3 regions of the Echinicola rosea genome follow, and region 1 is predicted to be linked to each of the others. Evidence: riboswitches for the same ligand, from Rfam matches in the RefSeq annotation. Region 1 holds a riboswitch; each other region holds the start of a gene.
What was found. Region 1 has a riboswitch for cobalamin ahead of metE (5-methyltetrahydropteroyltriglutamate--homocysteine S-methyltransferase). Riboswitches for the same ligand answer to the same signal wherever they lie in the genome.
Positions count from the first base shown of each region.

Region 2: another riboswitch for cobalamin. It lies ahead of FDP09_RS13800 (TonB-dependent receptor); the one in region 1 lies ahead of metE (5-methyltetrahydropteroyltriglutamate--homocysteine S-methyltransferase).
Region 3: another riboswitch for cobalamin. It lies ahead of FDP09_RS18100 (TonB-dependent receptor plug domain-containing protein); the one in region 1 lies ahead of metE (5-methyltetrahydropteroyltriglutamate--homocysteine S-methyltransferase).

Region 1 is NZ_CP040106.1:2,942,694-2,953,509, forward strand. It holds gene FDP09_RS11860 (aldo/keto reductase) at 1-795, opposite strand, end outside; cobalamin riboswitch at 1,112-1,307, shown strand; gene metE (5-methyltetrahydropteroyltriglutamate--homocysteine S-methyltransferase) at 1,508-3,835, shown strand; gene FDP09_RS11870 (PAS domain-containing protein) at 3,890-4,378, shown strand; gene FDP09_RS11875 (acyl-CoA thioesterase) at 4,375-4,764, shown strand; gene FDP09_RS11880 (hypothetical protein) at 5,212-5,544, shown strand; gene FDP09_RS11885 (alkaline phosphatase PhoX) at 5,567-6,976, opposite strand; gene FDP09_RS11890 (hypothetical protein) at 7,172-7,969, opposite strand; gene FDP09_RS11895 (exonuclease domain-containing protein) at 8,208-9,578, opposite strand; gene FDP09_RS11900 (DinB family protein) at 9,767-10,315, shown strand; gene bioB (biotin synthase BioB) at 10,453-10,816, shown strand, end outside.
Region 2 is NZ_CP040106.1:3,462,390-3,473,205, reverse strand. It holds gene FDP09_RS13815 (DUF5074 domain-containing protein) at 1-657, opposite strand, end outside; gene FDP09_RS13810 (PKD-like domain-containing protein) at 712-1,854, opposite strand; gene FDP09_RS13805 (DUF5074 domain-containing protein) at 1,873-3,027, opposite strand; gene FDP09_RS13800 (TonB-dependent receptor) at 3,029-5,083, opposite strand; cobalamin riboswitch at 5,321-5,521, opposite strand; gene FDP09_RS13795 (ABC transporter ATP-binding protein) at 5,624-7,372, opposite strand; gene FDP09_RS13790 (MCP four helix bundle domain-containing protein) at 7,439-8,107, opposite strand; gene FDP09_RS13785 (hypothetical protein) at 8,671-9,171, shown strand; gene FDP09_RS13780 (pirin family protein) at 9,194-10,063, shown strand; gene FDP09_RS13775 (hypothetical protein) at 10,298-10,816, shown strand, end outside.
Region 3 is NZ_CP040106.1:4,611,282-4,622,097, reverse strand. It holds gene FDP09_RS18140 (hypothetical protein) at 1-518, opposite strand, end outside; gene FDP09_RS18135 (ABC transporter ATP-binding protein) at 523-1,359, opposite strand; gene cobC (alpha-ribazole phosphatase) at 1,626-2,159, opposite strand; gene FDP09_RS18125 (adenosylcobinamide-GDP ribazoletransferase) at 2,144-2,950, opposite strand; gene cobT (nicotinate-nucleotide--dimethylbenzimidazole phosphoribosyltransferase) at 2,979-4,028, opposite strand; gene FDP09_RS18115 (Dph6-related ATP pyrophosphatase) at 4,025-4,759, opposite strand; gene FDP09_RS18110 (bifunctional adenosylcobinamide kinase/adenosylcobinamide-phosphate guanylyltransferase) at 4,914-5,423, opposite strand; gene FDP09_RS18105 (DUF5522 domain-containing protein) at 5,420-5,776, opposite strand; gene FDP09_RS18100 (TonB-dependent receptor plug domain-containing protein) at 5,955-7,862, opposite strand; cobalamin riboswitch at 8,046-8,242, opposite strand; gene FDP09_RS18095 (hybrid sensor histidine kinase/response regulator transcription factor) at 8,747-10,816, shown strand, end outside.

The DNA of each region.
Region 1 (10,816 bases):
ATGGATCTTGTCCATGCAGAATCGAAGTGCAATGGCATCAATGCCCACTTGGTATTTGGCAGCTAGTTCTGAGAGGTAAGTATAGGCTTTTTTGTAATGAGGATAAGCGTCATTAGGGAATATTCGTCCATTTGCCAATGCTTCTTTGACGATAATTTTTACCCCGTTTGTTTGAGCATGTTCGAGGAAGGGGAGGGTGGATTGTTCCAGTACATTAAATGTCACTTGAAAAGTTTCAAACAAAGGCGTGTCGTCCACAGCGATGTCCATTGCTTGTTCCAGTACCTCTTGTTGCTCCGCACCGCTCGAACTCAGTCCGATAAGGATCTCTGAGGAACGTTTGATCTCAGCCAATTTCTCCAAAACGGCTTCGTCCTCCAGCACGCCAGATGCTATCGTGGCCGAATGGATATGGTAAATGCCAAGTGCGGGACACAATTTCTGGGAATAGCTCCACTGTTCTTCCAGTTTTTCCAAGCTGTGTTCTTTGATTTCATGTTTGCCTTCATAGCCCAGCTTCCAATCAGCGGCATAGGTGTAGCCCCATTTGGACCCGAACATGACATCTTGGTGCTTTCTTGTTTGGTGCCAGTTCAGTAAGAACGACTCTCCCTTTCCATAGGATGCAGCCGTATCAAAATACCTTATGCCGGATTTATAGGCTTCATCCAAGACGTTGAGGGTGTGACGAAAGAATGCAGCTTCAGACTTTTCTCGTTGGTCTGATGGGTTGATATTGATGTATTCAGGTCGGCCAAGTGCCGCCATCCCTAGTCCGATTTGTGTAGTAGTCATTCGTTTGAAATTAGACGGTGGTTACGTCCCTAATTTACGAAAAACATGTGTCAAACCTAAGCCGAAAATATTTGGACAGATCAGATCGTCCAGGTTTCTTCAGGCCGTAAAAACAGAAAAATTACTTTTAACACTATGAAGTTATAAAAAGCCTAAGACCGAGCCGAGTCGAGGTCCAACGCCTAGCCTTCGACTCCGCTCAGGTTGACATCTCACTACTAGCAGTTTAGAAGCTATTTCCCTGGCCGTAAAAATTATTTCTACGCTAAATCCAATTCTTATCCCTATATTTGCAGCCAAAGTTCTTTTCATATTTACCTCAATAACCAATATAGGTCGCCGACTACGGTCGGGGATAATAGGGAACCGTGTGAAAATCACGGGCTGTCGCGCAACTGTGAGTGACTAAAAAGTTCTTGCCCTTGGTTGTCCACTGTTCTGATCTCTTTCAGAATGGGAAGGACGGCAAGAATGTCATGAGCCAGGAGACCTGCCTGTATTGACTTATCCATCTCGTGTGGATAGGGGTGACAATGCTTTCGCGATTTGAAGCTACTGTCAGGTACACACGCTTTTCCTTTCTTCTCTGGGAGTCATATGCCCAAGGGAAAAGTATGTCTATTTTTCAGTCTCTTCATATCATTCCAAAAGCATTGTAAAGTGTGGCGAAGGGCTTTTGACGAATTATTTATCACGTTAAAAGTTTAAAACTATGCTAACGCACAATCTTGGCTACCCGCGAATTGGTAGCAAAAGACAATTAAAAAAAGCCTGTGAGGCTTACTGGGCCGGTAAAATCCCGCTAAATGACCTTAAGAAAACTGCTGAGGAAATTCGGGAGACCAACTGGAAGTTGCAGCAGGAAGCGGGATTGGACCTGATTCCTTCAAATGATTTCTCTTTTTATGATCAGGTATTGGACATGGCATTTACAGTAGGGGCCATTCCCGAGCGGTACCATGAAATTCTCACCGAACAGAAAAAACCGGAAATTGACCTGTATTTTGCGATGGCTCGAGGCTATCAAAAGGAAGGGCTTGACATTATTGCGATGGAAATGACCAAATGGTTTGACACCAATTATCATTATATCGTTCCGGAGTTTACCAAAGGCCAACAGTTCAAACTTTTTTCCACAAAAGTTCTTGATGAATTTAAAGAGGCCAAGCGATTGGGGGTCCATACCAAGCCCGTCCTATTGGGGCCGGTTTCATTTTTGCTTTTGGGGAAGGAAAAAGAGGATGGATTCCACCGTCTTGATCTGTTGAAGCAGCTATTGCCTGTTTACATCGATGTACTGAAGAAGCTGGAAGCGCTAAATGCTGATTGGGTGCAGATCGACGAACCATTTTTGGCAATGGATCTTGGTGATGACGAGAAGTCAGCGGTACAGTGGGCTTATGGAGAAATCAAAAAAGCAGTTCCTGGACTAAAAATACTATTGACCACGTATTTTGGCTCACTGGGTGATAACCTAGGGTTTGTGGCGGGATTGCCCGTTTGTGGACTTCACGTGGATTTGGTTCGCGCACCGGAGCAGCTAGATGCAGTTCTGGAGGCAATACCTCCTAATATGAGCTTATCCCTTGGTGTCGTAGATGGTAGAAATATCTGGAAAAATGATTACCAAGCATCCTTGGAACTGATCAGTAAGGCTCGTGACAATAAGCAGGACGACCGTCTGCTTATTGGTTCCAGCTGTTCATTGCTCCACAGTCCCTGTGACCTGGAGGAAGAGTCTGATGAGGAATCGTTAAGCGCAGCACTTAAAAGCTGGCTGGCTTTTGCCCGCCAAAAGGTAAATGAGATCGCTGAATTAAGGGCAATTGCAATGGACAGTTTCTCGGCGCAGCACAAAGCATTGCTGGAAGGGAACAAAGAGGCATTGCGCAGCAAAGCAACCAGCATTCAGATTCATAAGCCAATTGTACAAGAAGCCGTGGCTGGGCTTCGTCCAATACATGGCAAGCGGAAAAATTCTTTTTCAAGCCGCAAAGCACTTCAGGCTAAACACCTTGATTTGCCATACTTTGCCACTACTACCATTGGTTCTTTTCCCCAGACCAAGGAGGTACGTCAGTGGCGTTCTCAACTGAAGAGAGGAATATTGACTGAAAATCAATATGACGACAACATCAAAGCCGCCACTGAAAAAGCGATCCGATGGCAAGAAGAGATGGATTTGGATGTTTTGGTTCATGGAGAATTTGAGCGTAATGATATGGTGGAGTATTTTGGAGAAAAACTTGAAGGTTTTGCTTTTACCCAAAACGGATGGGTACAGAGTTACGGTTCCAGGTGCGTAAAACCTCCCATCATCTATGGAGATGTTTCAAGGGCTGAGCCAATGACCTTATTTTGGACGAAATTTGCCCAATCACTGACGGATAAGCCTGTAAAGGGGATGCTGACAGGACCGGTTACGATATTACAATGGTCTTTTGTCCGCAATGACCAACCGAGAAAAACTACTTGCCAGCAAATTGCATTGGCCATTCGTGAAGAGGTGAAAGATTTGGAAAATGCGGGGATTCACGTCATTCAGATTGATGAGCCTGCTTTGCGCGAAGGACTACCGCTCAGACATGCGGATTGGGACAACTACCTGCATTGGGCAGTGGAATGCTTCAGGATTTCTGCTTCGGGGGTAGAAGATATTACGCAAATCCATACTCATATGTGTTATTCTGAGTTTAATGATATCATTGAACATATTGCAGCGATGGATGCCGATGTGATTACCATCGAGTGTTCTCGTTCTCAGATGGAATTGCTGGATGCCTTTGCGGCGTTTAACTATCCCAATGACATTGGCCCTGGGGTCTATGATATCCATTCCCCTAGGGTGCCTTCTACGGCAGAGATGGTGTCCTTGTTAGAGAAAGCCAAAGCGGTAGTGCCGTATCAACAGTTATGGGTAAATCCAGACTGCGGCCTTAAGACCAGAGGTTGGGAAGAAACTGAGGAAGCGCTGAAACGGATGGTGGATGCTGCCAAAAAACTCAGGGCGGAGATGGCCACAGATGTGGCAGTATCTTAAACAATTTATTGATCCGGGCAGTTTTAGAATTGTCCGGATTTATTTGTTTGATATATGAGTTATTCTAAAAAGCAACCTTTACATTATAGTGCGCCACTGCGATCCTGGGATATTTATGCCAGTAGTTTTTTGCTGGAAGTACGCTCGGATCAAAAAGCTAAGGATCATAAGGTACTGGCATATTACAAAAGGAAATTTGGCTGGAAGTCATTTCCTGACCTGAATGTGCACGCTTATGAATCGATCGTATTGACAGATCTCAGCAAGAAGATTCTCTGGGTGAACGCTGGTTTTAGGAAGATGACACATTATACTGCCCATTACGCCATTGGCAAAAAACCAGATTTTCTGCAAGGGCCTTTAACCTCCCCTTTGGCCAAAAGGCGTATCAGGGAAAAACTAAAAGAAGAAAAGCCTTTTAAAGCCAGGCTGCTCAATTACAAAAAAGACCAGACTACCTATATTTGTGCCATTCATGTGTTTCCTTTGCAAAACAGAAGCGGAGATACCACACATCTATTGGCACTTGAAAAAGAAGAATGAACACACTTGAAGAAAAAATCAAAAAAGCAGAAACGAGGGTTTTTAAGGCTGTATTTCCCAATACGGTAAATCATTATGATACGCTTTTTGGCGGCACTGCCATGCATATGATGGATGAAGTCGCCTTTATTGCAGCGACGAGATTCAGTCGCCAGCGGATGGTGACGGTGAGTAGTGATAAGATTGATTTTACAGTTCCTATTCCTGCGGGAACAATTATTGAACTGGTGGCACATATTGTACATCTCGGCAAGACCAGCCTTAAAGTCCAAGTGGATATTTTTATCGAGCAGATGTATGAAGAGGGAAGGGAAAAAGCCATTAGTGGTACATTCACCCTAGTGGCCATTGACGATCAAAAGAAGCCCACAACAATTCTTAAGTAATAAAAGAGCCATCTCCAAAAAAGGAAATGGCTCGGGGGTAAAGTATATCTAAGGGTTAATGCTGATCAAGTTTAACCCGTTTTATCAATGTCGTTTAGTTAGTATGTGTCTGGAAATATTGGTTTAATTTTTCTAGCTAAATCCCTAGGTGGTTTTCATCTCTTTACCTTTGTTACTTTTTTGCTTCAGGTCAAAAAAGTAACCAAAAAACCCCGCCGCTACGCCACGGCGCACAGGTGTGCAGCTATTGGGCTAAAATTAAAACCTCCCCTCATGCAGGCAAACTCCTCCTTTTCTAGCTGCCAATATTCTTTTTGGCTAGTATTTCGTCAAACAAGCCTGCCTTCTTGCCCACCCGCTATTTAATTTCTTAACGCCCAATACCTGCAAGGCGAATTCAGTTAATAAGTCCCAAAAAGGTATCGCTTCCTTATTCCGGCCCTTGGTATGCCTGTTTTCCAGCCGATGGTGGAGGCCGTTAAGAAAGTGAGTTGGCTCGCGTCGTGGAACAGCGAGGCCCACTCACTTTTAGGCCGTAGCCATCGGGTGGAAATTAAAATGGGTGAGGGATCCACGTCGCAGGGTAAATCCATGTCCCATTTTAAAGGGCATACCACCGGCCTGGATTTTTTTCTTTCTTTTTTCATCAATAGCCTGCCCCGAAGGCTTTCGGGGGAAAAAAGGAAAAGGATAAAATCCACCAGGATGATCAGGTTTCCCCAGCCAAAGTCAATCAAAAAAAGGACTTTTAGGTATATGAAAAGAAGGAAATCCCCTTAACTAAACGACATTGAATGTGGGTTTAAGCCCTCTGTCCCCAAGGACCTGTAATGGCGAGGGTAAGTCCCGCTCCTTGGATATTGACGAAGTAGGTGGATCCATCAGGGGAAAATACTCCTCCGGCAAATTCTGTCCTGAAGCCTATGTTTTCGGCCAGTTTATAGTATTCGCCTTTTGGGGTGATGCCCACGACAAATGGATGCTTATCATCCTCACAGAGCAAGAGGTCTCCCCACGGAGCGATGGCGACATTGTCGCAGCTTTTTAGGATTTCTTTGTCATTAGGCTCCGCAAATAGCTCCAAAGTGCCTGGGGTGGTATGGTCATTAGGTTTGCCTTCATTGGCTCCTGGGGTGTAGCGGAATACTTGGCCAGCGGCAATTTCCCCGCCATTGGTGCAGGCAAAATAGAGCTCACCATCACCAAACCAAATGCCTTCGCCTCTCGCAAAACAAGCTGCGCCCTGCTCAAATCCCCGATGCCTCAAATCATCTTCAGGGGCATCAATGTCCTCTAGGTCAATCCAAGAGACTTTGTAAGGATGGTTTTTTTGAAACTTCGGTGTGTCCAAGTCACTCCAGTTTCTGGTATCACGGCTTTTTTCTTCCAAGATGGCCAAGGCTTGCAATCTTCCTCCATTGTACAGTTTGCCGGGTTCGTTTGGAATAAACCGGTAAAATAATCCATCACCCCGATCTTCGGTAAGGTAAACGATGCTGGTTTTGGGATCGACAGCAACAGCTTCATGGTTAAACCTCCCCATCTCTTTGATAGGAATGGCCTTGTTTAGTTTCTTGTCGGCAGAGGCATTGACTTCGAATACATAGCCATGGTTAAGGTCTAGTCTTCCATCATATGCGCCCGTCTTGACGGTGGATTCTTCGCAGGTCAACCAGCTGTTCCAAGGGGTAATGCCTCCGGCGCAGTTTCTGACGGTGCCCGCCAAGCTCAGGAATTCATCCTCTACTTCTCCTGTTTTGGGATTGTAAACCAAGGTGGTGGTGCCTCCCAGTCCTGGCAGCTTCCCTTTACCCGTTTCATAAAACAGGTCAGCCGGAACATTTGTAAATCGCTCATTTTCTTTACCAAAAGCTCCTTTTTCAAAATCGTCAGGGCTGATTTCATGGTTTCTGACGATGAGCACTTTGCCGTTTTCACCCTTAAATGTACCCATACCATCTGGGTTGCCCGGGGTGAGTAGGCCGTCGCTCATTTCTTGTCCTATTTTGGAAATGACCTTATAAGAAAATCCCTTGGGTAGGTTAAGGATGCCTTCTGGGTCGGGAAGAAGTGCGCCATACCCGGCATTAGCGTTCATGGTATTGGCAAGGGCATTGGGCTGGACAAACTGGTAAAGTCCCATAAAGCCAACAGTGGCAATGCCGGATTTTTTTAAAAAACTCCTTCGTGATGTTTTTGATAATTGTCTCATATACTTGTTTTAAACTTTCAATTTATAGCTTTCCTCCGATGAGGGGATTAAGGAGATATTGTCTTATAGTTACCTTTTTTTGATATGCCTCGCAATGCTGCAAAGGATCAAACTAAATACTGCATCTGCGGATTTTGGGCTATAAAAAAACCTGACTTTTGGAAAGTCAGGTTCGCTTCTATGTGAAGACTTAAACTACCGAATGGCCTTGATCAGGGTAGCCATATAAACCCACTTTTGGTCCCTTGAACTGAGTCCTTCTTCCATGGCTACCAGTTGTTCCTCAGAGGCTTCCATATCCTCGTATTCCATTGAATTAAAGAACTGCATGTAATTGTCGTAGAAATTTAGCGTCATATGGGTGTATTCGGCTTCACTGCCCATGGGGACAGCTGTGCGAAGAAATTTCCAGCTCCCCATCATGTTAGCCTCTACTTTCTTTTGGTGGAAGGGCTGGTACAAATCTTCTTCTACGTGTTCATACTCGTTAAATTGACCTTCTGTGGCTTTCATGAGGTCAAAGGAGGCAAGTACGCCCGGTTTCATGTCGAAGTCATCTTTTGTTTTGGCCACCACGGTCATGTACGCGCGCATGGCCAGATCACGGTTGTTCTTGATTTTCTCGACTTCTTTAGCGATTTCGATTTCGCTCATGTCACTTGAATAGGCCCGTTTGGCATAATTGATAAAATTGTCATCGGTCATGCCGTTCATCATTTTGACAGGATCATCGTAATAGGTAATAGTGACATATTGGAAGCCACCTTGGTCAGGCCCTGACTGTAATGACCATAAATCCCAACCTTGAACATCTCCTTGTTTTACCGCTTGCTGGTAGATTTTTTCCAGGAAATCCTTGTTCTCGGAATAATCAACCATTTGGCTTGAAGATACCTTGATGAATTCTATCACCAAGTACTGTGAGCTTTCCTGCGCTACAGCGCTGCGGTACATTAAAGCGAAAACCAGAACGAAATAAAACAACTTTTTCATATTGTAGGTATTTTGGGTTCACAAAATAATTTCTTTAATCTCTTACTATTAATATAATCATTTATTTGGTGTTTGAGAAAAATTGTTGATATTTTTATGATGAAATTTTATCAGAATGTATTTGGTGTTGGGAATATTCTGATTTGTCAAAATTTATTCGATTTTGTTACGTTATTTAGAATAAACCTTTCCTAAAAAGCATGATGTGGTAAGTCATATGGAGGGGCAAGGAAGGGAGCTAAGAGAGTATTTTGACCTTTTTCGTTAAGGTTTTGGTGAGGTATTGGCTGAGAATTGATGATGTGTCGCCAACAGGCTTTACCATTTCCAGGTGTTCGATCACTTCCTCATCCGTTTCGAATTCGGTATCGCTGTCAATAAAGCCATAGGCTTTTAACACACCTTCTTCAAAATAGATAGCTGCCTGTTCACGCGGGTGGCGTCCTTTTTCACGTATCAGGAGGCGGCTTTTTTCTTGGTTGATTTCTTCCAGCCATTGTTGGACGCGGGAATTGTAGGATGAAGGAGTCTCTTTTCCACAACAAGCCCCAAGACAAGATCCAATGGAATAGTCAAAACAGGCGGAAGGTGATTTTTGTACGCTGCACAGTTTTGGACAAAGCTGGTGTTTTTCTATTTTTTCCAGCAGGTATGCCCAGGCATCATGATGGGAATGGAAGGCGAGCAGCGGTTTGGCAAAACGGTTGATCTTAGCTACTTGGAAGCGTTCGAATCCGGCTCCATCTTGGTACCGATATATTCCCCAAGGGGAGCTTTTTGCTTTTTGGGCACGGTTATATTTTGGCCAATGGCGCTTAATTTCGAGTGCTTCCAACAACAGGGCAAGGAATTCGCTGCCGGTTAATTGGAAGCTGATATCGTGGATTGCCGTTTTCATGCCCTGTTTGCCTTTCCCAGCTCCAGAAAAATGTCCCTTGAAGCGGTTACGGATATTGAGCGCTTTGCCTACGTAAATCACCTTTCCGTTGGCGTCGTGGAAGTAATAGACTCCGATATGCTCCGGTAAAGAGAGGAATTGCTCTTTGGAGATATTGGGCGGTAAAAATGCTTCTCCCGAATTTCGCTTGAGCAGTTGTTCCATGATCCCTTCTTGGTCTGGATGAACCAGTTTGGAGAACAGTTTAGCGGTGGCCTCTGCATCGCCGAAGGCACGGTGGCGGGATTTGATTTCAATGTTCTTGTGTTCACATATGCTGCCAAGGCTATAGGATCTCAGCCCCGGAAAAATTTTCCTGCTCAACCTTACCGTGCACAGTCTTGGCCGGTCAAATGCTTTTCCAATTCGTTCAAATTCGGATCGGATAAATTGGTAGTCGAAGTTGACATTGTGTGCCACAAAAATTTTATCTTCCAGAAAAGTATATAGCTCTTCGGCAATATCTTCAAAATAGGGTGCTCCCTCCACCATTGACTGGTCGATACCTGTCAAACCAGTGATGTAGCCGGGGATTTCACAATCAGGGTTGATCAGGGTTTGGAAAGTTTCCAGTACCTGATGGCCATCGTGGGCTACTGCTGCCACTTCTGTGATACGGTGCCTTTTTCCGTAACCTCCTGTTGTTTCAATATCTACAATGGCGTATTTCATTCCTTGGGATTGAGGTGCCGGGGCATCTCATTTAATGCGGCAAGATGTACTTGCTTATGGTGATTTGTTGTAGTCTTAAATTTACGTTTCAATTTTAATGAATTGTCAATCATTATAACGAATTTTGACTGAAATTGTCCCAAAATATTAACAAGGCGGGAGCCAAAAGGTTTTTTGACCCTTTAACCATGATGACAAATAAAATAGATCAATGGAAAGGTAGTCTGGCGACTACCACGCAGGATTTCAAGGATGCATTTCAGCGCCTAAATAAGGATGAACTGTATCGAAAACCCAATCCCGATACGTGGAGCATTGCTGAGAACATCCAGCACCTTATTGTGATCAATAAAAGTTATTTTCCGATTTTCGAACAGATCGTGGAGGGAAGCTACCAAAAGCCATTTATAGGCAATATTGGTTTCTTGAACCGGGCGCTTGGGAATATGATTTTAAAATCCGTGGCACCCGATAATGCTAAAAAGATCAAGACCATCCCGGTTTGGAAGCCTGAAAAATATGAGGAGCACAGACAAGAGGAATTGTTGGAGGTGTTTGAGAAGCATCAGAAAACGCTTACGGATTGGATTGATCGACTAAAACCGGCACTGGAAAAGGGACAGGTCATCCATTCGCCAGCAAATAGGTTAATTGCCTATCCGTTGGATATGGCTTTGGACATCATCACTACCCATGAGAGAAGACATTTAAAGCAGGCAAAGCGCATTTTGGAGTGATCAGCGGCAGAAGAAAAATGACTGTCTGTCAATTGGATAGACAGAATTGGTGTGTTTAAACTATGGAAATACACGGTATCCTTACTAAATTATTATAATTTTAAAGTTTATTAAGCTTTCAATCAAATCATAATTTGATGACTGAAATTAGAAACAACTGGACAAGACAAGAAATCAAGGAGATCTTTGACGCCCCGATCATGGAGCTCATGTATAAAGCGGCTACTGTACACCGTGAATTTCACGATCCGCAGGAAGTACAAGTATGCACCTTACTTTCTGTAAAAACCGGGGGTTGCCCTGAGGATTGTGCCTATTGCCCTCAGGCGGCACGGTACCATACAGACGTAAAAGTGCACAAACTTCTTGATGTAGAAGAGGTGATCAATAGGGCAGCAGATGCGAAAGCGGCAGGAAGTACCCGTTTCTGCATGGGAGCAGCTTGGCGCGAAGTACGAGACAATAGGGACTTTGACAAGGTACTAGACATGGTGAAAGGGG
Region 2 (10,816 bases), 520 kb from region 1:
TCCTAGCGTGGCTACATGACTAGGCCATGAAAGGCTCGAAAGCTCTTCCTGATAGGCCGTCTGCTTATGCAGGGTCTCCGCATCAGCAACCACCAGAATACCATCGCCACCGTTGGAATTCCCATTTTGGGAAATGATATACATGGATTCATCAGCAATAAACAAGTCTTGGGCCACATTGCCCAGCGCTGTTCCATTAGCCTTTATATAAACACTGTCTGTTATATAGCCCTTTGGAGAAACAAAGACAAGGGTACCATTTTCAGTTGTCATGTTTCCTTCGTTAAGGATAAAGGTACCAAACCTGTATTTCCCATATACTTCCACTTCGCGAGAATCGCTCGCCTCACCATCTGGATTTTCTATGGTGAGCATGATCACATGGGCGCCCATTTCTTCCGTAAAAAACTTAAATGTTTCCTCTTCAGAAACCTTTACTCCATCGACTGACCAGTAAAAGGAACTTTCCAAGTCGCTCTCGACATCTGCATTAAACACTAGTGTATCTCCTTGTGCTATGGCACTCTCATCGGATTCTGCGATGATCGCCGCCTCTGGAAGGGATGGCAAATATTCCTCATCGTCTGCACATGAATACATGGCAAATGTTCCTAGAACCACTGCCCATAACAATCTAAATTGGTCTACATTTTTCATTTTGATTTTTTAATAGATGAATAGTTGATATTTGTACTTCTTTTAAATAGGGTCTTAATTCCCTTCCAGGTTGAGATCTGTAAATCCGGCGATTTCAGTGGAAACCTCTCCTAACCAGCCTCCGGCGGCAAGGTTGCAGTTATAAACTTTCACAAAATCGATTCCCTGAAGTTCTACAGCGTTGCCATCCTGGTCACGGGCCCAACTGATGTCCATTTGGCCTGCTTCCGAATTGTTAGGCCAATTGTCCACATAACCCCACTCATAGGCCGGGTTTACCCAATAGGATCCATTCCCGGATTGGTCAAAAATATTGGACGGGATATAAGTTCCCCTAAAGGTGATTTCATCTCCCGTCCAGCCTGGAAAATAACTCTGGCGGTGAAAGCTGTTTTTAGGCACAAACCCAGTTTGCCCCTGGTTATCCTCCCAAGCGATATAATCCTGCTCATTGGGATCTTCAGGTTCGGAAGAAGGACGGGAATAAGTGACTTCATAGTCCTTGATCACGCCTTCATGGCCATGGGCAGAACCGTATAGCTCAAACCATTCATCATCCGGCAATCCGTTCCCATTGGTATCTTGTGCCACCATAACAATGGCCGGCTCCGACCAATTGTTAAAAGCGTTTCCCAGCACGATGAAATCATTGCCCTCGCGATTGATCACTGTATAGTCAAAGCCCATGGTGGCGAACCCACCAAAACTTCCCAGACTGATCAGCGACCCGTTTTTGAGTGTTGCTTCAGCCTTTTTCAAAACGCTATCCGCAGAAATCCCTTCTTCCCAAGCAGGAAGTTTATTGACAAACTGGCCGGGTGCCGGTAAAAATTCGTATAGCCTTGTGAGGTTATTGGTATAGGTGGTATCCTTGATCGTCAACACCATATCCGAAGAGATAGATCCTATGGTATTGGTGGCCGTAAACTTCAGATGGTACTCTCCTGGTTCGGCGAAAGTGTACATCAGGTCTTTGGATTGGGAAATCAAGCTGCCTTCCAAGATCCACTCATAGGTCACATCTACCTCATTATCCATGTCTGGCTGAATCCTGGCCCAAGACATTTTATTGTAGCTAAATCCATTTTCCGGTTCTTCGATAGTGAACTCAGGTGCTTTGGGCCCGTTGGCTTCATTATCATCCATACATGATGCCAGCAATCCCAGCAGCGCAAACGACAGTATCGTCTTTTTCATTTTATTGGTTTGATTATATTAAAACTTGGTGTTTTTCTTGGATACAAATGCAAAATGGGCCGGAATATCCCCAGTCACCTGCTCAAACAACAAACTGTCTGATGTAGGGTTATATGCGTAGAGTCTGCCTGGTGACACATAATCACCTGCATCTGTGATATAGATGTTTTTGGAAACAGGATCCACAGCAACCCCATAAGGCGTCTTGATCTTTTCGATCAATTCATGGGGGATAAAGGGCTCAGCCAAAACCTCCTTGGTCTGGGTATTGATCATGGAATAGTGGGTAGTCCATTGTCCAGTATAATAGCTGAACTCAGATCCAATCACATAGGCCGTATCTCCTTGTATGTCCAAATTGGCACAGGAAAGATCAAACTCATGGGTTACCGCATCGGTTTCGGCATCGATGATGTACAGGTCTGAAGGAATGTCATAATAGTCCCCTCTGGAACTGACATAGATATTCCCGTGACCATCAGCCCTTACCCGATGGAGATTGATGGCCACATGGATATCCCTGATCTTTTGGAAACTGTCAAGGTCGATTACCGAAATGGTATTTTCATAATGTGGAGGACTATATCCACCCGAATTGGCGATATACAACTTACCATTCGAAATAGCCATTTCCTCAGGTTGCCTACCCACTTCAATTTGGTCCACCAGCTCCAGATGGGTCGTGTCATATTTGGCGATAAAACCATTGGGCTTATCAGGACCAAGGGAAACCTCACCATCATAGGCACTTATATAAGCATAGCCATTAGCAAAGGCCACATAACGGCAGTTTTTGGAATCCAACACCTGTATTCGTTCGGTAGTGGCCACGTCCATTACTTCCACCTTATTGGAGCAATTGATCACGGCATATAACTTATCACCATAGACACCAATATCATTGCCCACATCTCCCAGTCCAAGCGTTGCAAAGGGATTAGCAGCACCGTACACATTCCTACTATAGACACCAGAAGCATAATCATAATAGTCCAAAGAGGCCTTGTTCATATTCATATTGCCTTCATTGAGCAGGTAAAACCCTTCAATGTAGGAAACTTCCTGTTGGGGCAATTCTTCTTTTTCTGGTGGGGCAATGGACTCCTCTTCCCTACATGAGGAAAGGATCAATCCAATTACCAAGGCCAAATAAAGCCACTTGTATTTTTTCATATCAAACATTTACGGACAGCTTTAAGCGGTAATTCCTTCCCGGCATGGGAAAATTCAGTACCACGTCATAATATTGGTTGAAAATGTTATTCACTTCCAACCCCAGATTGCATTTGGTCTTCCCAATTGCCTTGTTCCAGCTCAATCCTAAATCACTGGTGTACCAAGGCTGTACATGATTTACCGGGATATTTGCTTTTTGGCTGTAACGTTCACCGGTATAGATATAGCTGTAATTGAGTTGCCAATTATGATAGGTGGCAGAGGCAGTAAACGAGCCACTGTGGACAGGGGTGTAAGGAATCTGGTCACCATAGACCGTACTTCCTTCAGTGATGTCAATGGCATGCTGAAAAGTATAACTCAGCCCAAAATCGAGCAAAACTCCTTTCGTAAACCCCATTGTCACGTTTGCATTGGTCTCCAAACCTTTGATTTCTACCTTTCCCAAGTTCATCATGGTCCACCTGAACAGATTGGCCGATGGCATAGCCACAATCTTATCGGTCACCTGGTTATAATAGGCATCCACTTGGACATTAAAGGCCTTCCAGAACCCTTCCGCGGGTTCATGGTACCAGGTAGCGCCCAAATTATACTGTTCGGTAAACTCCGGCCTCAGGTAAGTATTGCCTACAAAAGTGTAGTACAGGTCATTAAAAGTGGGCATCCGGAAGGATTCCTTATAAAAGGCCCTGAGCCGTAATGCTTCATATCCGCCAAAGGGCTGATAGGAAACAGAGATCACGGGACAAAATACCTTTTGATCGTCACCCTGCTGGTAATATTCGACCTGTTCATCCACATAGGCTCCCAGCAGATTAGTCTGGATTTCTAGCCTGTCCCACTCCATCGCACTGGAAAGGGCCAAATAATAGGAATAGCGTGTCGGGTACGCAAATCGGTAGAGGTTCGCATCCAACGCATTGTATATTAAGTCACCGGCAAGGGAAACATTCCACCAAGAATTGACCCTGTATTGATTTACCAGAGAGGCATACAGCCCGTTTTGGTAATACCGGTTGTCAAGCGCTCCTTCAATGGTCTGATAATCAGGATCCACATACCGACTGTAATCCCTACTGTATTTCACATTAAAAAGCATATCATGCTTGTCAAAGAGCGACTTTTGCAATTGTGCCTGTATAAAGAAATTTCTGTCCCAAAGTCGCTGATAATGACTGAATATATTGGCCACAATGGCACCAGGAAGCCCCCTTTCGGAATCATAGTAGTAGGCCTTGTATGTGGCCTTCCCCCCTGACTTAAACTCCTGATAAAGGGTCACTTCGCTTCGTATCGAAGTGATATCACCATTTTGCCGAACTGCAGTGGTATCATAGCCTCCTTCCTTTTGGTATCGGTAGTTGTACTTTCCATTGGCCCTGACAAGCTCCACATTTGCTGCCAAGGAAAACTCTTTTCCCAAATGCCTTTCAAAAAGGACAGATGGATTGACCAGTCCAAATGAACCTGTCTCAAAAGAACCCTTGACACGGGATTTATCTTCTTCGGATAGCTTAGGGCTTTTGCTTTGCATATATAGAGCATTGGATGTGAAAAAACCTTTGGCGGGCTGGAAAATAGATGATTTCTGGCCATTATAAAGTTCGATGGCCTCGATATTGTCCAAGGAGAATTTTCCCAAATCCACTTGGCCATTTTGGGCGTTGGCTATAATCACGCCATCATAAAACACACTGGTATGCGCGCTGCCCAGACTTCGTACATTGACAGTTTTTAGTCCTCCGATCCCTCCATAGTCCTTTAACTGAACACCTGAAAAGTAACGAACTGCATCAGCCACAGAAAAACTGTTAAGCTGCTCCAGATCTTTTCCGCGGAGGATTTGAGCGGGCATGGGGGATGTCAGGTCAAATTTAGTGCGGCTTGTCCATACCGTCACTTCATCAATATCATAAACCCGGGCCGTGTCCAGGGGAATAAGCTTCTGCCGGACACTATTATCCTGGGCATTTCCCTTGAGAGAAATGATTAAAGACAGAAAACTGATCATCCAATACCAATTCCTTTCCGGAATAGGGCCAACCTTCATACCACTATTTGTTCAAATCAAATAGCTTCCAACGAAATAAACTGAATTCAAATTGATCAAGGCCCTTAAATGACAAGCTATCTTTTCTATGGGACAGCAACATCACAATACCATCTTCACTTATATGTGGTAAAACACAGTGAAAGTACCATTCTCTGAAATTGAGAAGGGCAATAACCAGTTTTAGCGATGAATAGACCACTCATTTGTTTTCAAGCTTTAATCCCCGAAAGCGTTGAATTATTTAGGATATTGGCAAGTATTCTGACTTACTCGCTATGCTCCGGCCTTCCCTTCTGACGAGACAGAAAGTGACCCTTAAAATTTGGAGCTAGCTTGTTGAGCTTACAGCTGCGGGACAGTTCCGGACTTACACCGGATTCCAGTTTAATTTCCAAAGGGCACGCCCAATGGAAAACCAATAATGCTGCGAAGATAAATCGCTTTTTTAGGATAAAAAAGGTTTATGAAAAGTTTGCTGTTCAGAAAATAAGAATGGGGCACCCATACAGGACGCGTAACTTTTCGTTCTCTGCCCTCTTAAATTCTAGCCTGATAGGTGTAAAGCTCATAGTACCTGCCTTTCTTCTCCATCAAGGCCTCATGCTGACCACGCTCGACGATCTCACCTTTTTCTACCACTAAAATCTGGTCTGCCTGGCGAATCGTACTCAGACGGTGGGCGATCACAAAAGAAGTCCTTCCCCTCATTAGCTTCTTGAGGCTTTCTTGGATCAAAGTCTCACTTTCTGTATCAAGGTTTGAAGTGGCTTCATCCAAGATCAATATGCGCGGATCTGCCAAAATAGCCCTGGCAATCGCGATCCGTTGTTTTTGTCCACCGGACAGTTTTACACCGCGTTCACCAATCATCGTATCCAAGCCGTCCTCAAACCGATCAGTAAATTCATGGACATGTGCTGCAAAGACCGCCTGCATGAGTTGTTCCGTAGTCGCATCAGGACGGGGGAAACGGATATTTTCCCGAATAGTTCCTTCAAACAGGAAATCATCCTGCAGCACCACCCCTAACTGGCTTCTATAACTTGACAAACTGACTTGCTGAAGATCTTGTCCATCTACGGTTACCAAACCGCTGTTAGGGGAAAGAAATGACGCCACCAAGCCTGCCACGGTCGTCTTACCAGATCCTGAAGTCCCCACCAACGCCGTCATGGTACCGGCCGGTGCTTGGAAACTCACTCCCTTGACCACATCTTTACCAGGTTCGTAAGCAAAACGAACGGCTGTAAATTCCACGTTTCCCTTGATTGCAGGAAGCTGGATGTTCCTTTTCCTTTCATCCTCTTCCAATGGGATGTTCATGATTTCTTCCGTACGATCCAGACCAGCAAAAGCCTCGGTGAGCTGACTGCCGATATTACTCATCTGTACGATCGGGGCGATCATAAACCCTAGATAGAGTGTAAAGGCCAAAAAATCCCCAAAGGTAAGCTCACCGTTCATGATCATATAGCCACCGATTCCCATAATTCCAGCTGATGCCAATCCCAATAACAAAGTAGCGGCACTGGTCACCATACTGGTGGTAGTCAAGCTGGATTTGATGTTGAGGTATAATCGTAATACCCCATCTTCAAACGTCTTTACTTCTTGGGCTTCTGCATTAAAACCTTTGATGACACGGATACCTCCCAACGTTTCGGTAAGTCTTCCCGTCACATCAGCATTGATTTTTCCCCTTTCTCTAAAAATAGGCCTAATTTTGCCAAAAGCCTTCAAGGAAATCAATCCGAAAATAATTACCGGTACCAACACGTAAAGGGTCATCATCGGACTGATATAAATCAACAGCCCTAGGCAGATCACAGAAGTCAACACCCCTCCAATCATCTGTGCCAACCCCGTACCCACTAGGTTACGAACACCTTCAACATCTGTCATGATCCTGGAAACCAACTCCCCTGTTTTGGCGTTGTCAAAGAACCGCAGGGGAAGACGGATTATGTGGCGTTGAACCTTTGACCTTAACTTGGCAATGAGGTGCTGGGCTTCCACACTGAGAATCTGTGTGAGCGCAAAGCTCGTAACCGCTTGAATCGCCACCGCGGCTCCTACTGCAATGACCAACCACTTCAATAACTGCATGTTATTGTTTGGAATCACCTCATCCATCAGGTACTTGCTGGCGCCTGGCAAAACCAACCCCGCAAGACGACTGATGATGATCAAAAACAAGCCTATAAACAATTGTTTTCGCCTTGGCCAAATAATGGTTTTGAAGACGTGGCCTATCGTAACTTTTCTTTCTTTCTTTTCCGTTGACATAATAACTCATAAAAATAGGGCAATTCCCAACGAAAATTGCCCCTTTAAAGTTCTTTCTAATGCTATTTAATTCCAGTTTGGACGTTGTCTTATCTTACTCTTGCTTGATATCAATCCAAAAACCAAGGCATTGATCACCAATCCAAGTACCACTAAAATGGCCGTTTCAAAGCGTGTGAGAATGGAGCTGCCAGCCATGATCCGTTTGGAATCGTCATTTACCTGCTTCCCCACTGTCAACTGAATATCCGAAAGGGTCTTCAGATCCGTTGATGCCTTACTTATCAATTCACTGAACCTTCCCTTGGCCAGTTGAAAATCAATGGTCTCTTTATCCCCTTTCTGGATAGCATTTTCTACAGTGTATAAAGCATCAATGTTGTTCCCGAGTGCAGATAGTGCTGTGGCTTCTTCCGGAGTAAGGTAAGTAGCCTCAAAAGCTACCATGATATCATCTATTTCTGCATTGAATCCATCATTTACCACCTCTAAACGCTCGAAATCCGACTGGTCATTACATTTATCGATGAGTCGTTGTTTCTTGTTGAGAAAATCCGATAAATGATAAATATAACTCTCAGGTAACAACCTGTCCTGATAGATAGTCGAACAGGAAGTGGTGAGCTCAGATACATTTTCTTCATCAAGCATATTCTTAATGAAAACCGAAACGAACAATACCATTAATAATACGGCAATAGTCATTCTGCTTTTTATACTATAAATCCATTTCATAACTCATGCGCTATCTTAAGGATACAACGTTCATCCAAGACTTTTTGCTCCATCTTAATTTAAACATTTTTTCCTGATTAACAATTAATTAACAAACATATTATGTTTTACGAAAATCTACTACAAGAGGTGTCATTTTAGACCGTGTTTAATAAGTATTTTGCTATTGAAATAATCATAGAATGACTAAAAACACACCCTAAAATGAGTAATTATCGACCATTTTAGCCCCCCATATTACCCCACACAGATCTCATTAACCAATAAAAAAAATACTTAAGCTACCTAATTTAAAAAGCACACTAACCCACTAATTTTGAAACAATTAAGATTTTTATGTTAATTTTTATTAACCCCAAAAAAAGACATATAAACCAGTTTATTTGATTCGAATTACATTTTACCAGCAACAAAACCCCGAAGCAAACAAATCAATTATAATTTTGAACATAAAACGTATAACTATTCTAACTTTCAAATTTCATATCATACATTTTTTTAGTCATCTTTGTGTCCACATGGTTAAAACTATCGTAACCTATAAGTAACAGAACGACAAAACTATGCAGGCAAAAGATTTTATACAACTACTTCAGCTGACACCCAAAATGCCCGTCAAAGTAGAATATCTTCCTGGGCTATTCACCAACGATGGCTTTGGTATATCTAAAATTGATTTCATCAAAGATCAATCGATTCGAGTATATCTGTCCGAATCCGAAAAGGAGACTTCGAACCCTCCTCTTCATACAGACGACATCCAGGGTCACTTGACCGAGGCAGTTGGGAAAGTAGAAGACATGGGAGACATAGAGATTACTGTAATTTATGGGAATCAAGAAATTGGAACCGCTGAATTGGACATTACAGAAATCGAGATATTCCAAGGTACCTTCACCTTGAAACTATATTCCCTAAATAATCTTACCAAATCCAAAGCCCGTCAGGAAAAACAAAAAAAAGAAGAGATCCCTCAAAAAGGCAAACGTTTTTTCTTTACTGCCATAAGGAATTTTCTCTTCCCCCAACCATTGGTACTTAAGTGGAATATGGCTAAATTATAGTCCAATTCCAACATAACGTAGCATGTCCAATACAGACCTAGTAATACCTGAAAGAAGCCGTGACATTGGCGACTTTTTAGTCGGGCGTCTATTGCCCTTTAGAAAAAAACGGATGGTGGGACCATTTGTGTTTATTGACCATATGGGGCCATCGGAAATCAAGCCGGGGCATTATATGGATATCGGCCAGCATCCCCATATTGGACTATCCACGCTTACTTTTTTGCTCGAGGGAGAAATGATCCATGAAGACAGCTTGGGTACAAAACAACTGATCGCTCCAGGGTCTGTAAACTGGATGACAGCAGGTCGCGGTGTGACCCATACCGAAAGGACTCCTCCGGAAATGCGTGATGGCAACACCTACCCCATCCACGGCTACCAAATTTGGGTAGCACTGCCAAAGGATAAGGAATTCATGGAGCCCCAATTTCACCATATTGACGCCAAAGACCTTCCGCACTGGCAGGACCAAGGAGCCTCCTTTACCTTGGTAGCCGGAAAAGGCTATGATAAATCTTCTCCAGTCCCCGTACATTCTGATCTTTTTATGATCGACATCAAGACCTCCGAAGACTATGAACTGGAGATCGTCGGACACTTGGAGGGAGAGATCGGAATTTGTATCGTCACGGGAGAAGTCAATGCCTGCGACAATGTAGTAGGAAAAGACAACCTGTTGGTTTCCAAGATCGATGACCAATGCGCCCTGCGCATCAAGAAGGATAGCCATATCATCCTGTTTGGGGGGCCAGCATTTCCTGAAGAACGCTTCATCGAATGGAATTATGTAGCCAGTGACAAAGCCACCATCGAAGCAGCCAAAGCAAAATGGAAAAGTAAGGACTGGCCGATGATTAAAGGAGATGACTCCTATATTCCATGGCCCTAGTCTCAAGTCAAACCTAAACCTACGTGTAATCAGGTGCATCTTTTGACCTATCTCTACGATGCGAAGAGACTTCCTTAGCTTCGGACAGGGGTGTTTTTTGTGCCTTGACCTAGCCCAAAATCCCCTACCACCTTACCCGTCATTTAAGCGTGGACTTTTCGTTAGGCTAAAGTCACCATCTTCGGTTTTAAAACTGAATCTAAAGACCAAAGAAATAGCACATAGGAAACATGAATGGTTGATATTAAAATGGACAATTGCAAAAACATACTGCCCCTCAGCTTACTTCTGAGCTTTATATTTTTGTCAACTGGATGCATCAAAAATGAAAGTGATTTAATCAGCCAAGACTGCAGCTCCCATTGTGCGACACTAAATGGTAACATTACCACTGGCAACGGTTTGATCCCTTTCAAAAACAGAGATATAGAAGTAATTTGGAAAAACACCATCTATTTAGGAGGTGGTGTTATCAGGACTAAAGCCAAGACAAAAACTGATGACAGCGGATACTATGAGCTAAATTTTAAGGTAAGAGAAGATGAGATGGAAAGTGGCTACTTTATGATCAAAATCCCCATCGATCAAAACTATTTAATCTGTGGAAGCAATGAATCATATCATCGTTTTGCATTCTTTGAATTGAAAAATGACACCACCATCACTACTAATTATGGGATACCTTATAAGGCGACTTTAAAAGTAAATTCCAATGGTGCCTCAAAGTTGGCAGATCATGACTATTTTTCATTT
Region 3 (10,816 bases), 1.7 Mb from region 1:
TCTCCAAAAAGGTCAAAGAACCTGAATTTATCAATTCCCGGAAGCTTGTCCATGGGGAGGTTATTGGATAAAAGGAATGATTTATAATTTTCCAAATAAAGGTCAGCAGTGACATTGGCGGTAATTTGGAAGATCAACGGGTAAAGTACCAAGAATAAGGCAATCCTTATTATCCACTGCACCAAATATTTTTCAAAAGTGGAGGCAGGAAGGGTTAGGAAACTCGTTACCGAACCGCTATTGCGAAACGAAGGAAAACTTTTACCGACAATAAATATTCCGAAGATAATATATCCTAAAAATAACATGGGGATATAATTCTTGCTTCTCCAACCTGGTGAAGCGTATAAAGCGTCAGTAGATTTTGGTAAATCAGGGAAGACATACCAGAAGAGAAGCGCCATGATAAGCATGGCAATGGGAACAGTGGCAATATAATAAAGCCGGTTATTGTTAAAATCATATTTAAGCAGTTGGGAAAATCTCCTTAAACTGAAGAATTCATTTTCTTTTTTCATGGCTTTAGGCGTTTACGGGTTTTGGCGTGTGGAGACGGTTGATGATTACCGCATTGAAAAGTATTTCCAATGAGATCTGTGATGGCTGTTGGTCAGCTTTAAGCGGAGCGATATAGTGATAGCCTCCCATGCTTTTCTCTACATATACGCTGTGTTCATCCGCTTGTGAACCAAAACCAAAATACCATTGGTCACTAAGGGAGAGCATTTCCTCATCGAAGATTACCTTTCCGTGGTTGACAATGACTGCCCTGTCAATGAGGTTTTCGACATCCTTCACTTGATGCGTGCTGATGATGACCGTTTGATCATCCTCGATATTGGCTGTGACAATTTTCCGGAAGAGGCTTTTGGAAGGAATGTCCAGGCCATTGGTAGGCTCATCCAGTAGCAGAAGTTTGCAGTCCGAAGCAATGGCAAAAGCTATCAAGAATTTTTTTCTTTGGCCAAAGGACATCCTCCCGAGCTTCTGATCATAGGGCAAATCAAAATCCTTTTGCAACTGGTTCATCTTTGCTCTGTCGAAGCGGGGATAAAAAGCTGCCAGTGAGCCTATGTACCGCTGCATGGTGTTTTTTTCTGGTAGAAAATTCTCCTCCGGCAATAAAATCAACTCCTGCAAGAAAAGGGGAGAGCGACCAAAAGGCCGATACCCATTGACTTGGATGTCGCCGGATGTTGGCTTTAAGAGTCCTGCCAATAGTCCCATTAGAGTGGATTTCCCTGCGCCGTTTTTCCCTAGGAGCCCAATGACCTGGCCGGGCTGGACTTCCCAGTCCATCTGATCGAAAAGTGGAGCTTGCTTTCGGTAGGCAAAACTCATTTGGTTTAACAAAATCATGGCTTACTGTTTTAGTGTCATAGTGTATTATGACAGTAAATAAACTGATAAAGTTTTTAAAATGCAAGTAGTGGTGAGGGAAAGTTGGTTAGGGGCATTGCAAATGCCCTTCTCGATCCTCCACGTTACAAACGAGGATGAACTGTGTAGTTGCGAGAGAAAGTTGTAAGGGGAATGGGAAATCTTTGTTTATATAGGGGCAGAATCCTCCACATTACAAACGAGGAGGATTATGACAAACGAGGAGGAATCGCCCAACCAATCTTTCAATTTTCCAATTTTAAAACCTCTCCATAGCCCACTTTAAGCGAAAAGGAGTCTTTTAAGGGGATGTCCTTGAAAAGTGCGTGGATGGCGCGAATGGGGCCGCCGTGGGTGATGATGATGGCCTTGTCTGTTTTTTGCTGTTGGAGCTCGGTGATAAAGGCCACGCAGCGGTCATAAAGCTGCCGGTAGCTTTCGCCACCAGGACAGGGAACCCGGACAAAATCCTCCATCCAGGGATTGATCTCTTCCTTAGGGATGTCATTCCAGGATTTCATTTCCCAAGTGCCAAAATGCAGTTCCATCAATCGCGAATCTGCTTTTACATCATGCCTTGGGAAAAGTGCCTTTGCCAGTTGAGAACAGCGGGTCAAGGGACTGGTAAAAATGGCAAAAGGGGCTAGTGTCCGAGGTAGTTTTGAGGTGATGATTTCTACTTCCTTGCTGAAAGTAGGTGCTAAGGCAAGGTCGCTCTGCCCATAGCAGATCCCTTTACCGATAGCCGGTTTGGTGTGGCGGATCAGATAAATTTCCATATGATGAGTAGGCTCAGATAGAAAACGACCTCCGTGACTTGCTGAACAGCTCCCAGGCAATCTCCAGTATAGCCACCGATCCATTTCTGGAACCACCTGCCCATCCACCATTTGGCGATAAAACACGGGATGATGGCCAAGAAAAACGCATAATTTTGGAAGAGTGCCAAGGGGAGAAAGGCGAAAACAGATGCGACAAACAAGTCCCTTGTCGGGAAGTTTCCTTTGGCAATGGGCTTGGATTTGCTGCCGACTTCATCATTTATCTTGGCATATTGGTGCGTTTTGAAAAAAGTAAGGGCAACAAACCTGCTTATCGAATGTCCTGAGATATAACAAGCGATGATGCATTGGTAAAACTCAAAGCTATAGCTGTTCTGTTGAATGATTTTGGCCAATTCCATCAGCCCCAGAAATTTGATGGTAAAAATGAAAATCAATCCAACGGCTCCAAAAGTGCCGATCCGGCTGTCCTTCATGATCAAGAGGATTTTTTCTTTGGTCCATCCACCGCCAAATCCATCCATGGTATCGGCAAATCCATCTTCATGAAATGCACCTGTAAGTATTACGCTCGTGGCGATGGATAAAAATAGGGCAATGGTGACCGGCAAAACCTGATAGACCAATATCAATACGAGGGTTGAGGCACCACCTACTATCCATCCTATCAGCGGAAAATACTTCCTGGATAACTGCAAATATTCTTCGGAATGGTCCACCCAAGAGGGGCATGGAATCCTAGTGTAAAACATCAACGCGGTAAAAAAAGCCTGTAGTTCTTTCCTCATATTTTGTGAAGGGTAAAAGTCTAATAGGTTATTCGTTTTCTTTACTGATCCCTGCCGTGTCAAAACTAGCCATTTCATTTAAAAACGCACAAGCTGAAGCCACGATAGGGTAGGCTAAGGCGGCACCCGAACCTTCGCCAAGTCTCATTCCAAGTTTTAATAATGGTTTTGCCTTGAAATACTCCAGCATGGTGGCGTGGCCCTTTTCACCGGAGCAATGGGTAAATATGCAATAGGACAGGACATTGGCATTGATGGTTTTAGCGATCAGCAATGCAGCAGATGTGATAAAGCCGTCTACCAAAATGACCATTCCCTTGCTGGCGGCATGCAACATCGCACCAGACAGTTGGGCTATTTCAAAGCCTCCAAATGTACTTAAAATCTGTATAGGGTCTTTCTTGTCAATGTGGTTTTGTAAACGAATGGCTTTTGATAGTGTTTGAAGTTTGATTTTTTGGTGATCATTATTAGTGCCCGTGCCCTTGCCAACACATTCTTCCAGAGGCATGCCCGTGACGGTATGCATGATAAGGGCAGCAGAAGAGGTATTGCTGATGCCCATTTCACCAAACCCAACGACATTGCAGCCTTCTTGATAAACCCGTTCTACCAGTTCGGCGCCTTTTTGCATGGCGTCCAAGCACTGTCTTGCTGTCATGGCCGGCTCCATGAGGTAATTGGCCGTTCCCTTGGCGATTTTTGCATGGATCAGGTTGGGCAGATCGCCAAAGTCGTGGTTGACACCCGCGTCGATGATTTTTAGCGCTAAATGGTGTTGTTTGGCGAACACATTTATGGCTGCTCCTCCACTCAGAAAGTTCATGACCATCTGATAGGTTACCTCTTGCGGATAAGGGTTTACGAGGTTTTCTTTGGCGATCCCATGATCTCCTGCAAAGACCAGGATATGCGGGTTGTTCAGTGATGGATTTAAGGTTTGCTGGATTAATCCAAGGTGCAGGGCAAGGTTTTCCAAGTTCCCTAATGCACCGATGGGTTTGGTCTTAAGGTCAATCTTTTGCTGTAAATCACCTTTAAGTGAATGATCCAAAGGAGCAATGTGGAGTTCTGTCATTTTTTAGAAAGTGTTAAGTCCTGAAAGCAAAAACCAATTTCTGGTGGCTGTTCATCAGCAGAAGCGTAGCAGCCGTCTTTTTGGTTTTTGGGAGCCTCATATGTGCGCAAAACCTGCTCGCCCATAGTGAATGGTATGGGCGAGGAGAAGATGGGGCCGTCAAAAACAAAGGTATGGAACTCTCCGTTTTCACCACACGGATCTACGGAGCTGGGCAAATCTTTTAGAAAATCGTGATCGATTATCCTTCCGGCAAAATCCTCGGGGAGCAGATCTGTTTTTACACAGACCACAATGGTTTTAAAACCCAAATCCAAAAATTCAGCGATGAGCTCCTTGGTGTTTCTTTGCCAAAGGGGAAATAGGGCTTTTAGTCCAGCCTTGGCGAGTTTTTCTTCACGATACTGTTTAAGGTCCTCCAAGAAGATGTCACCAAAAATACTTTGGACAATACCGCCCCGCTTGATGTCATCCATTTTATCACCCATTAACCGGTTATAGGTGTCCATATTAGGCATTCCTGGAAGTAGGAGTTCATCTAAAGGTAGTCCTATTGCTTTCGCTTGGGCATGCAGCAATTCCCGCCGTACACCATGCATGGAAATGCGTTGGTGATGGCCATTGACTGTAGTCAAAAGCCTTTCCACAGAAATGTGGGGATCTTTCAATACATGGTAAAGTGCCAAGGCACTGTCCTTGCCGCCACTCCAGTTGAATACACTTTTTGTCATTTTGGTTTGCATTAGCGTGAAAGGTTCTTGATTTTGACAGGATGCTTTTGACGCTGTTTTTTTGATTCATTTAAATTGGTTTTCGCATGGTGATATCAATGAATGCTGATGACAACATGGCTATTTTTCTGTGCTTCGCGATCATCTAAATACATCACTTTAGTTCTATGGGCAGTCCAGAAACCATAAAAATGGCCTTGTCAGCCCTTTTGGCGATGTACTGGTTGATCCAGCCTTGCAGTTCGGTGAACTTTCTGCCTACTTCCGTTTGGGCATGCAGTCCCATGCCGATCTCATTGGAAATGATGATCAAGGTGCCTTTTTGGGCATTCGAAAACAACTGGTCAGCTTCCGATTTACAACTGTCCAGACAGCTTTCGATGTCACTTTTTGAATCAGCAAACCAGTTGGTCAGCCATAGGGTCACGCAATCCATTACAATGACTTTTTCCGCCATATCCACTTGGCCAATGTATTTTTCCTCTTCGATGGTGGTCCATCGTCCATCGCGGTCTGCTTGGTGCCTGTCCACCCGTTTTTTAAAATCCTGATCCCATATTCTGGAAGTGGCCAGGTAAACTGGGGATGCTGATAGCCTCTCGGCCAATTGCTGTGCATATCGGCTCTTTCCTGAGCGTTCGCCACCTGTAATATAGTAAATCATGTTTTCCTGAATTTCTCATATGGACAATTTTGGCATCCGTTACCGCAGCATTTGCCCTGCCTGAGCAGATACCAACTCGAAAATACATAAAAACCCTGTTTATTGATCGTGTAGTCGATGCCTTCGATCAGGGAAGTGGGTTTTCCCATTTTTTGGATTGCTTTGATCTTTTTGGAGTTGAGGTTGGTGGTCCAGTGACTGATGCGATCCTGTATGGCGGATTTAAGGCAGTCAGGGCATAGGCAGCCTTTGTTTTCTTCCAGCGGGACAATAGGAGGAAAAGCACTGCACCAACATTCCGTCGTGCAGGCAAAAGCTTTTTGGCAATTTGGGCAGCGCTTTTCTTTGATCATTGTGTCAGCCTTTCCATTAGTTTACTACATTAGAAGCTATATGGCGTCCATCTAGTTTTCTTTATATATACTTTCCTGATTTCACCCTTCGGCACGTTCAGTACAGGGATCAGGATTACCCCCTAAATGGGGGACGAGGCCTTTTTTGTATTTAGTCTCAAGACTCAAATCTCACATCTCAAAACTGGTACCGCGCACCAACGCTGAAGTTTCTTCCCCGGGTGGTATAGCCATAGATGGCAGTAAAGTCTTCATCCAGCAGGTTGTTTACTCCACCGTAAATATTCAGTTTATTGTCCAATACGGCCTGTTGTACAAATAAATCCACCAGTCCATAGCTGTCCAGGTCAAATGCTCCACCTACTCCATAATCATAAACCGTCCGTTTACTGGTATAATTATATTTTAGGGAAACCTGGGTGTTTTCAGCAGGCTTGGCATTAAAGGCCATGCCCCATTTGCTGCCGGGCACCCGGTAAAAGGTTTCAGGTTTGTCCGTGCTGACGTGCGCAAAATTTGCTGTCATGCTAAAATACTGATTCACCAGCCAAGAGAAATCCGCCTCAAATCCTTCTACTCTTCGCTTATCTGTGGTATTTTGATATTCCCCTCCGATGTATCCGCCGTTTTCATCAAATAAGGAGACAAATTCGATTGGACTGGACTCATCCCTGGTGAAATGAACTAGGTTAAAGGTGAATTGATTACCTACATAAAAGGATATGCCTTGTTCATAATTTAAGGATTCCTCAGGATTTAGCTCACGGTTTCCATAATCGGGGGAATTGAGCTGGTAGAGGGTCGGGGTGACATAGGAAGTGGCTACAGAGGCGAGGATTTTTGCTGAAACCTTGTCTGAAATGTCAAAAAGGTAACTGGGATTGACATTATAGATGAATTTGGGATCATAGTTAGAATGGGTATTTACGCGGGCACCTGCATGGATGTTAAAACCGCTAGGAGCGTCATAGAAGAATGAAGCATAGGGGTCGATCAAGGTAAACTGATTGTCCTCAAAGGCCAATTCTCCGGGTTGTTCATACGACAGCTGCTGAACATTGACTCCCCACAATCCCTTAAGACCTTCCAACAGCTGATGTTCTTGGGTAAGGTCAAGTTGGAGGTTTCTCCCTTCATATTCTGAAGGGAAGCTACTGATAAATTCACGCTCATTGACATTATAAACTGTTTTGAGCTTGATATTACCTTTTGCATATCGATAGGTAGGGGTAAGGCCAAATCGTAATTGATTGCTGGTCTGTAGGTTATTGGTATCTAAGAAAGGGCCATCATCATAATCTGCTTTTATCGCATCATAGCCCGAAAGAAAATCCAATCTAAATCGATCCGAGAACTGATAGCCCATTTTTACCATTAAATCCTTTCGATCTATACCGTCTTTTCCAAATTCGGTATCAGGAACGGTATCTGCAGCCGCAGAGAAACCTTGGGAATGGTATAGGCTTCCCGAAATGAGGTAGTTGAACTTTTCCGTTTGTCCATTAAGGCTGAGGTTTCCGCGGTAAGTATTGAATGAACCTCCGCTAAAGTCTGCTGATCCCCCGAATTTTTTGGCCTTACTGCCGGATTTTAATTTGATATTGATCACAGCTGCAGAGGCTCCGGTACCGTACAGCGTGCTCAGCCCACCACGCAAGACTTCGATAGAGGCCACTTGGTCCAGTGGGAGGAGCCTCAGGTCATAGGTCGCATCTGCCAATGAGGGGTCGTTGATGGGATGGCCGTCGATGAGGATCAGGGTGTTTTTGGAACTTGCACCTCGGACGAAATAACTGATATTGGTACCCGGAGCGCTGTAGTTTCCGTCTATTTGGATACCGGGCACCTCATTGAGCAAGTCAGGGATGGTTTTTCCTGCATTTCGTTCAATGTCCTTTTGGTCGAGTTTGTAAATTGTCTTTCCGGATTTTTCGACCGGGATTTCAAATTTGGTACCCGTCACGACGACTTCATCCAGGTCTTGGGTATCTTGTGCGTTTGCAGGGGCACTCAAAAGGGAAATGCCTGTGAGAAGAAGGGGAAGAAGCCCTTTCTTTTTTGGAAAAGAAATAATGTGTTTGTTCATAGCGTGTTTTATGCGTTATTAATTGGACACTATGAACTTTCTGGGAAAACTGTAAAAATATCCTCAGCGCTAAAGATATTTTCATGCATGCAATGAAGAAATACATTGCCCACATGGAACTTCTGAAGACCTCATCATCGAAAAGATCCGTTGAAGTTTCATAGCCTTTCACCCGAAAGCTCTGAATTATAACAGTTGATGGCAGGTCTTCTGACTTGCTCCACACCTGGCGCCTTCCCATCCGATATGTCGGACAGTGGCTTGGTTACCAGTTGCTTTTGGGAGCTTACAGCTGCGGGTACAGTTCCGGATTTTCACCGGATTCCCTATTAACCTATTCCTCCAAAAGAGGGATAGGTACCAAAAACTGGCGCAAAGATAAGGTTTTTTGTGGGGAAGTGGTAATGGAAGGTGGTTTTCAAGTGTGGCAATCCCATTTCATGCTAATTTCGTGTAGGCCTAGCTATCATCCGTGCCGCTGGCACTCCTTCGGGAGGTTGAGGAGCGCTTAAGTTCCTGCGGATGAATCCGCAGGTTACAAAATTTATCGTGCCGCTGGCACTTTGCCCCGATTTGTACATTGGAAACCGCAGTAGTCTATCTTGCCGAATGGCGGGGTGGGCTGAAAGAATGATGAGTTGATTTGGTTGAGGTTAAACCCTGAATATGCGTTAGCAACTGAGCATCCTGCCTAATCCGCCTTTGGCGGAGGGTCATATAGAAGGTGCAGGTGACAACCTGTACCAAAAATGATTACACACAAAAGTGTAAGTTCCGTAGGAACGGCAGATATAAACGCATTTAGTATTTCGCAGGGAAACAATTTAGTTGATTTGAGGTAAAGTTTACACTATATTGGCAATACCCAATGACCCAATAGCCAGATGATTCGTTTTTTTGCAAGCTTGCTGTATGTTTATTTATTGCTGATAGGGCGTTCCAGTGTATATGCACAGGAGGGCAACTACCTGTTTGGGGCGATCACCGTGGAAGACGGACTGTCCAATAACAGTGTGACTGATATCCACCAAGATGAGCTTGGTTACATTTGGATGGCGACCAATTCTGGCCTCAACCGCTATGATGGTGAAGAATTTAAAGTTTTCAGAAACCGCCCCAACGACACCACATCCCTTTCCGAAAACAGTATCCGCAAAATCATGCCCGGCCCTGAGGGCGAGCTTTGGCTGCTTAACCGCAACAATGTTGTTGAGGTTTATGATGCTGCCACCGAAACCTTCAGCACTTCCATTTCACAGTATTCCAAACGGTATGGTTTTGGGAGCCTGGCGGTTCATTTAGTGTATCAAGATAAGCAGGGAAGGTATTGGTTTTGCCACCCCAATCAAGGGGTCAGCATTTATGATCCAGTCTCCAAAGAGACGCGCAGCCTGAAGCACGAAGAAGGAAACCTTTCTTCTATCAGTTATAATTACGTTTCTGCTGTGGCAGAAAACTCCAAAGGTGAGTACTGGCTGGTCTATTCCAATGGGGCAGTGGATATCCTAGAGGCCGATTCGTTAAAAGTCAGGAGGCGGATAGAGCTTTTTGCCGATTCCAACGTCAACTTTACGGATGATTTTCACATTTTTATCGACAGTGATGATGATGCCTGGATCTATCTGTATGAAAATGGCAAAGGGCTGTTTTATTTTGACAGTTATGCTGATCGCTTGCATCACCTTCATACCGATTCCGAAAAAGCAAAGTTGAACAATAATCAGGTAAGGGGAATTGTAGAAAACAAAAAGAACGAAATATGGATCGGTACCGACCACGGGGGCATCAACGTTCTGAATAAGGAAGACATGACCGTGAAATACCTCCAACATGATCCCGAAAACCCCCACAGCCTGGCACACAACAGTGTGTATGCGCTTATGAAGGACCGTTCGGATATCATCTGGGTTGGCACTTTCAAAAATGGAATCAATTTGTACAATGAGAAATTGATTCGTTTTCCACATGTCAAACACATGCTGACGTCCAATCAGTCCCTTCCCTACAATGACATCAACTGTTTTGTGGAGGATGAAAAAGGTAATTTTTATATAGGAACCAACGGAAACGGGCTACTGTATTATGACCGGAAGACCCAGCAATATACGGAGTTCAAGCATCAAGAAGGCAAAAGGAACAGTTTGCCCGGAGACATCATTGTGGACTTGATGATGGATCAAAACGGTGAGCTGTGGATTGCTACCTATCTGAAGGGGCTCAGCCGCTTTGACGGTCAGCAGTTCAGGAATTACCAGCCTGATGTCCACGATCCCCACAGTCTATCAGGTGAAAGTGTATGGGAGCTTTACGAGGATAGCGAAGGGAATGTCTGGGCGGGTACTTTGCGCAGTGGCCTTGACCTTTATGATCCCCAAATTGATGGCTTCGTTCACTTTATTGGCCCTGAGGGCCGTTTTCCGATGCACTGCGATTATATTTCTTCCTTGGAGGAGGACGCTGCGGGAAATCTCTGGATTGGTGGGGGCAATGGTATTGACATTATCAACCTGAAAAGCGGATTTGCGGCCTACCGTAAACACGAGATCGGTAATGCATCAACGGTGGCCGGAAACAATATCATGGATATTTTTAGGGATAGTAAGGGTGACATGTGGGTGGCTACTACCCAAGGGCTGAGCTACTTTGATCAGGAGCAGGATGTGTTCCGTAATTTTAACCATTCAGATGGCCTTCCATCTGACCACGTCGTAAAAATCCTCGAAGACAACAAGCACAATTTATGGTTGAGCACCACCAATGGGCTGAGCCATGTCAAGGTGGACAGGGCCGGGGACAGCTTAGCATTGACGTTTCGTAACTTCAGTGTCGGTGATGGGCTCCAAGGCAATTCGTTCAATGAAAATTCTGCACTGAAGACGGCCAAGGGCGAACTGGTCTTTGGTGGACCGAATGGCTATAATATATTTTTCCCCGACAAGATGCGGATGAATGAA